Regions from separate parts of the Kribbella jejuensis genome, predicted to be linked through region 1. Evidence: riboswitches for the same ligand, from Rfam matches in the RefSeq annotation. Region 1 holds a riboswitch; the other holds the start of a gene.
What was found. Region 1 has a riboswitch for glycine ahead of FB475_RS12600 (L-serine ammonia-lyase). Riboswitches for the same ligand answer to the same signal wherever they lie in the genome.
Positions count from the first base shown of each region.

Region 1 (3,405 bases):
CGCACACGCACAGCGGTGCGCCGTCCAACTGGTCCACGATCCGCTGCACCCCGGGCGGGATGTACGACGAGATCCGCCCGGGCGACGGCTCCACCTCGCCGGCCAGCGCGAACAGATGGTTGCGCTCGGCATCGGACAGCCGGAGCGCCCGGGCCAGCGCGGTCAGCACCTGGCCCGACGGCGAGTCCGACCGCCCCTGTTCGAGCCGCACGATGTAGTCGACCGACAACCCGGCGAGCAGCGCCAGCTCCTCGCGCCGCAGCCCCGGCGCCCGCCGCTTGCCACCGGCCGGCAGCCCGACCTCCGACGGCGTCACCCGGTCCCGCCAGGCGTGCAGCGTCCTCCCGAGCTCACTCATGCCGACCAGTATCGCCCGCGCGGCCGCAGACAGCCTGGTACTGCCGTTACCACTTCAGCACTCGATGACGTTGACGGCGAGGCCGCCGCGGGAAGTCTCCTTGTACTTGACCTTCATGTCGGCACCGGTCTCGCGCATGGTCTTGATCACCTTGTCGAGCGTGACCACGTGCACACCGTCGCCGTGCATCGCCATCCGGGCCGCGTTGATCGCCTTCACCGACGCCATCGCGTTCCGCTCGATGCACGGGATCTGCACCAGGCCGCCGACCGGATCGCAGGTCAGGCCGAGGTTGTGCTCCATCGCGATCTCCGCCGCGTTCTCGACCTGTTGCGGCGTACCGCCGAGCACCTCGCACAGACCGGCGGCCGCCATCGAACAGGCGGAACCGACCTCGCCCTGGCAGCCGACCTCGGCGCCGGAGATCGACGCGTTCTCCTTGTACAGCACGCCGATCGCGCCGGCGGTGAGCAGGAACCGGACCGCGCCGTCCTCGGTCGCACCGGGCACGAACCGCCGGTAGTAGTGCAGCACCGCCGGAATGATGCCGGCGGCACCGTTCGTCGGCGCGGTGACGATCCGGCCGCCGGACGCGTTCTGCTCGTTGACCGCGAGCGCGAACAGGTTCACCCAGTCCATCACCTTGAGCGGGTCGACCGACCACGGATCCTGGCTGAGCTTCTTGTGCAGCGCGTGCGCGCGGCGCGGGACCTTCAGGCCGCCGGGCAGGATGCCTTCGGTCTCGCAGCCCTCGCGGACGCAGTCCTGCATCACCTGCCAGATGTGCAGCAGCCCGGCGCGGACCTCGTCCTCGGTCCGCCAGGCCAGCTCGTTGGCGAGCATCACCTCGCTGACCGACAGCTGCGACTCGCGGCACCGGTCGAGCAGCTCGGCGCCGGTGGTGAACGGGTACTTCAGCGGGGTGGTGTCCAGCACGATCCGGTCGCCCGCGGCCGCGTTCTCGTCGACCACGAAGCCGCCGCCGACCGAGTAGTACGTGCGTTCCCGCAGTACGGCGTTGTTCGTGTCCCGGGCGACGAAGATCATCCCGTTGGGGTGGTACGGAAGCGCCTTGCGCCGGTGCATGACCAGGTCGGCGTTCTCGTCGAACGCGATCTCGTGGGTGCCGGCCAGGAGCAGCCGGCCGCGTTCGCGGATCGTCTCGACGCGGGCGTCGACGGAGTGTGTGGCCACGGTCTCCGGGTCGGCACCCTCGAGGCCGAGGAGCACCGCCTTGTTGCTGCCGTGCCCGTGGCCGGTCGCCCCGAGCGAACCGAACAACTGCGCCTCGACGGTCGCCGTCGCGGCCAGCAGGCCGTCGTCGGCGAGGCCGAGCGCGAAGGTACGGGCGGCACGCATCGGGCCCACGGTGTGGGAGCTCGAAGGGCCGATCCCGATACTGAACAGGTCGAAGACACTGATCGCCATCGTGTGGAGGTTCCTTCCGGTCGCCGTTGACCGTTTGGTGTCCTCCCCGCTCTGTCAGACGGGGATGTCTTCCAGAGGTGCCTCGCCCGCGCGGTGAAGGTGCCTGAGAGATTCTTGGGGAGAGTTGCTCCTACGGCGCCCGGGTTCCGAAAGCTGGCCGGCCCGGGTCTCTCCCGCACGGGTTCATGCGGCTGTTGAGTTAGCTGACGCTGTGGACGGTACGGCGGTCTGCCGGGCGCCGTCAATCCGGCCGGTACGGGCCAACCGGATCTCGTCAACGATCAACCCTAACAAGGCCCCCAAGCCGCCTTCGGGGTCCGGCGGGGCTCCTCCCTGATGCCGCCAGCAAGCGATTGCCCGAAGGATCGACCGCATGAGATTCATCAGATTCGCGCTGGCCGGCGCCTTGGTGTTCAGCATCACCGCCGCCGGCCTGACCGCGTCGGCGGCCCCTCAGCGGTTGCGCTGGACAGACTGTGACGGGGATCCCGCTGTAGTAAAGGGCTCGCAGTGCGCGACGCTGCGACTGCCGGTCGACTGGCGTCACCCCGGCGGTCCGACCTTCGACCTCGCGATCGCCCGCCGTACCGCGAAGGGCGAGCGGATCGGGGTGCTTGTGTTCGGGCCGGGCGGGCCCGGGGACTCCGGGGTTGACCGGATCACGACCGGTATCAGCCGGTTCAGCGCGGAACTGCAGGACCGCTTCGACATCGTCAGCTTCGACCCGCGAGGAGTCGCCCGCAGCAATCCCGTGCAGTGCTCGGCCGCGCTGCTCGCCAAGCAGCCGTCGCCGATCATCACGAGCGAGGCCGGCTTCACCGCGACGATCAGCTACAACCGCCGACTCGCGACGGACTGCCGCGAGCACACCGGTCCGCTCTACGACCACATCGACACCTGGCAGACGGTGCGGGACGTCGACGCGGTACGCCGGGCACTTGGCGAGTCCACGATCTCGTTCCACGGCAGCTCGTACGGGACGCTGCTCGGAGCGCAGTACGCCGAGACGTACCCGAACCGGGTCCGCGCGATGGTGGTGGAGAGTGTGATCGACCATGGCTCACCGACCACGAAGTCGTTCCTCGACGTCCAGGCAACTGCCGCGCAGGACTCGTTCGACGAGTTCGTGAAGTGGTGCGATGCGGCGACCGGCTGTGCACTGCACGGGCAGGACGTTCATGCCGTCTGGGCCGGACTACTGGCTCGGTCGAGTGATCCGTTCAAGCTGAGCTTCCGGGTGTTCCGGATGCTCTACGAGCCGGAGTGGTCCGCGCTGGCCCAGACGCTGAAGGAGATGCAGAACCCGTCGGTCAGAGCCGTGCCGACCGGACTCGCGCAGAACCCGATGGCGGTCTTCTGCCAGGACTGGAACCTGCCGGTCAAGGACTACCGCGCGTACGCCGCGCACCTGCAGCGGCTGGCCCGGAACAACCACGACATGCGCTACCCGGGTCAGTTGATGGCAGTGTCGAACTGTCTCGGTGCGCCGAAGGCAAACAACCCGCAGCATGTGCTGGAGGCGCATGGGCTCAAGACTCCGATGTTGCTCGCCAACGCCGTCCACGACCCAGCCACGCCGTACAGGATGGCGCAGAGCGTGCAGCGTCAGCTCGGCCGGT
Region 1 covers NZ_VFMM01000001.1:2,573,812-2,577,216, forward strand. The annotation lists gene FB475_RS12595 (helix-turn-helix transcriptional regulator) at 1-358, opposite strand, end outside; gene FB475_RS12600 (L-serine ammonia-lyase) at 413-1,786, opposite strand; glycine riboswitch at 1,868-1,972, opposite strand; gene FB475_RS12605 (alpha/beta fold hydrolase) at 2,160-3,405, shown strand, end outside.

Region 2 (3,405 bases), on a different contig from region 1:
CCTCGCGGACGCTCTCCTCGTACACACCGTGCGTCGACGGGTACGTGATCATGATCGCCGCGAGCCGGTCGGCGTGCTCGGACGCCTTCGCCCGCAGGTCGTCGAGGTCGATGGTGCCGTCGTCGTTGCCCTTGACAACGACCACCTTCATGCCGGCCATCACCGCGGAGGCGGCGTTGGTGCCGTGCGCGGACGCCGGGATCAGGCAGATGTTGCGGTCCACGTCACCGCGCCCGTGGTGGTACCCACGGATCGCGAGCAGCCCGGCGAGCTCGCCCTGGGAGCCCGCGTTCGGCTGGATCGAGACCTTCGCGTAGCCGGTGACCTCGGCCAGCCAGCGCTCCAGCTGACCGATCAGCTTGACGTACCCGGCGGCGTCCTCGATCGGCGCGAACGGGTGCAGGTCGGCGAACTCCGGCCAGGTGACCGGCTCCATCTCGGTGGTCGCGTTCAGCTTCATCGTGCAGGACCCGAGCGGGATCATGCCGCGGTCCAGCGCGTAGTCCATGTCGGACAGCTTGCGCAGGTACCGCAGCATCGCCGTCTCGGACCGGTGCGTGTTGAAGACCGGGTGCGTGAGGTACTCCGTGGTCCGCGGCACGCTGACGGCAGCGGCGCCGAGGATGTCGTCGTACTGCACGCCGAAGGACTGGCAGACCCGGGTCAGCGTGGCGACGTCGGTCTTCTCGTCGCAGGAGATGCCGACGTGGTCCGCGTCGACGAGCCGCAGCCAGATCCCGTTCTGCCGGGCGGCGTCGACGACGTCGGCGGCGCGGCCGGGGACGCGGGCGAGCACGGTGTCGAAGAAATCGTCGTGCACGACCTCGACGCCGCCGGCGCGCAGAGAGGCTGCGAGCTTTCCGGCGTAGTCGTGCACCCGCTCGGCGATCGCACGCAGGCCGTCCGGCCCGTGGTACACGGCGTACATCGAGGCGACGACCGCGAGCAGGACCTGCGCCGTACAGATGTTCGACGTCGCCTTCTCGCGGCGGATGTGCTGCTCACGCGTCTGCAGCGCGAGCCGGTACGCCGGGGCGCCGTCGGCGTCGACCGATACGCCGACGAGGCGTCCGGGCAACTGCCGCTCGAGCCCGTCGCGCACCGACATGAAGCCCGCGTGCGGGCCACCGTAGAACAGCGGTACGCCGAAGCGCTGCGAGGAACCGATGACGATGTCCGCACCGGCCTCGCCCGGTGCCTCGAGCACGGTCAGCGCGAGCAGGTCGGACGCGACGGCGACCAGCGTGTCGCGCTCGTGGGCCGCCTCGATCAGCGGCTTCAGGTCACGGACGGCGCCGTTGGAGCCCGGGTACTGCACGAGGAAGCCGAAGAAGTCACCCTCGGGCAGACCGTCGGTGGTGTCCGCGACGACGACCTCGATGCCGAGCGCCTGCGCGCGGGTCTGCACAACGGCGATCGTCTGCGCGAAGCAGTCGGCGTCGACGAGGAACCGCTCGGACTTACTCTTGCGGTTCGAGCGGTGGGCCAGCGTCATCGCCTCGGCGGCCGCGGTGGCCTCGTCGAGCAGCGACGCGTTCGCGGTCGGCAGACCGGTCAGGTCGGAGACCACGGTCTGGAAGTTGAGCAGGGCCTCGAGCCGGCCCTGGGAGATCTCCGGCTGGTACGGCGTGTACGCGGTGTACCAGGCCGGGTTCTCGACCAGGCGGCGGACGATGACCGACGGCGTGAAGGTGCCGTAGTACCCCTGGCCGATCATCGAGGTCGCGACGTTGTTGCGGGCGGCGAGCTGGCGCAGCTCGGTCAGCGCGTCCACCTCGGAGGCCGGTTCGGGCAGCCGCATCGCCTCGGCGGAGCGGATCGAGGCCGGGACCGCGGCGTCCACGAGCGCGTCGACGTCGTCGTACCCGAGGAGCTGGACCATCCGGGCGATCTCGTCCGGGCGCGGACCGATGTGCCGGTCGGCGAAGGTCGCCGAAAGCTGGGGGGTGTCGTTCACTAGAGGCTCCGATGCTGACTGTCGCTGCCGGTGGCCTCCCCCTCTGTCACGCACTGCTGCGCTTCAGAGTCGCCTGTCACACTCGGTCCATGGGCCTGAGAGGTTCCGGGGAGGAATTGCCCCTTCGGCGCCCGATGACACGGGACTCTCCCGAGTGCTGTGAACGGCAGTGTCGAGGCTACCAGCAATCGGCGAACGCGTCGGTCCGCCCCTCCGGCAGCACAACGCCCACTCACCGGCGGTGAGTGGGCGTCGGAAGGCTGACGGGGTCAGCCGGTCATCCGGGCGCGGCGGCGGGCGGCGAGTTCGTCGCCCGCGTGGCCGTCGGAGCTCTCGTCGTCGTGACCGTCGGCCCGCTCGGTCGGCAGCTCCGACAGCGAGCCCTCGACCTCGCGCCAGACGCCGCCGAGCGCGATCCCGAACACGCCCTGGCCGCCGGCCAGCAGGTCGATGACCTCGTCCGGCGAAGTGCACATGTACACCGACGCGCCGTCGCTCATCAGCGTGATCTGGGTCAGGTCGTCGAAGCCGCGCTTGCTCAGGTGCGCGATCGCGGTCCGGATCTGCTGCAGCGAGATCCCGGCGTCGAGCAGCCGCTTGATCACCTTCAGCAACAAGACGTCACGGAAACCGTAGAGCCGTTGCGTGCCCGATCCGGTCGCCGGGCGCACCGACGGTGAGACCAGGCCGGTGCGGGCCCAGTAGTCGAGCTGCCGGTAGGTGATCCCGGCGGCCGCGCAGGCCGTCGGACCCCGGAATCCGACGTCCTCCGGCATCGGCCGCAGGTCGTCGTCGAACAACAGACCCTGGACGCCGGCAGTCGCCGCGGCTTCTGCCACAGCCTCGGCGTGCGCGTCGGAAGCCGACTGCGTCAGATCCGTGTCCCCGGTGCGTGTCACGCCTGAGCCTCCCTGGATACCGACTGGTACGAGTCATGTCCGTGGAGTGACAGCACCCCACGACTTCTTCACGGTAAGCCGCCACCCGAGGCGGGTCAACGACAACCGCCCCGAGCCGGGAGCGTGTCGCGACCGCCGTACGAATCGTTACCTAGCCGCTCTTGTACGGCTTCCCGTATCGAGCGCCGTATCCAGCGCGGTATCCAGGGCTGTCGCGGTCAGCTCTTGTCGAAGTCCTCCGGAGTCACCTGGTCCAGGAACTCGCGGAACCGCTCGACCTCCTCTTCCTCCTGCACCTCGTCGGTGCCCGGGTCCTCACTCTCCGGGATCGGCACGCCGGCCTCGGCGAGGATCTCCTCGGCGCAGAACACCGGCGTGCCGGTTCGCAACGCGAGCGCGATCGAGTCCGACGGCCGGGCCGAGATCTCGGTCTGGTCGTCGAAGACCAGGATCGCCTCGAAGACGCCGTCGGTCAGGTTCACGATCCGGACCTCGCTGAGCGTGTGCCCGAGCACCCGGATGGTTTCCGCGAACAGGTCGTGGGTCAGT
Region 2 covers NZ_VFMM01000004.1:72,078-75,482, forward strand. The annotation lists gene gcvP (aminomethyl-transferring glycine dehydrogenase) at 1-1,957, opposite strand, end outside; glycine riboswitch at 2,031-2,120, opposite strand; gene FB475_RS33165 (MerR family transcriptional regulator) at 2,227-2,856, opposite strand; gene FB475_RS33170 (bifunctional nuclease family protein) at 3,075-3,405, opposite strand, start outside.
Region 2: another riboswitch for glycine. It lies ahead of gcvP (aminomethyl-transferring glycine dehydrogenase); the one in region 1 lies ahead of FB475_RS12600 (L-serine ammonia-lyase).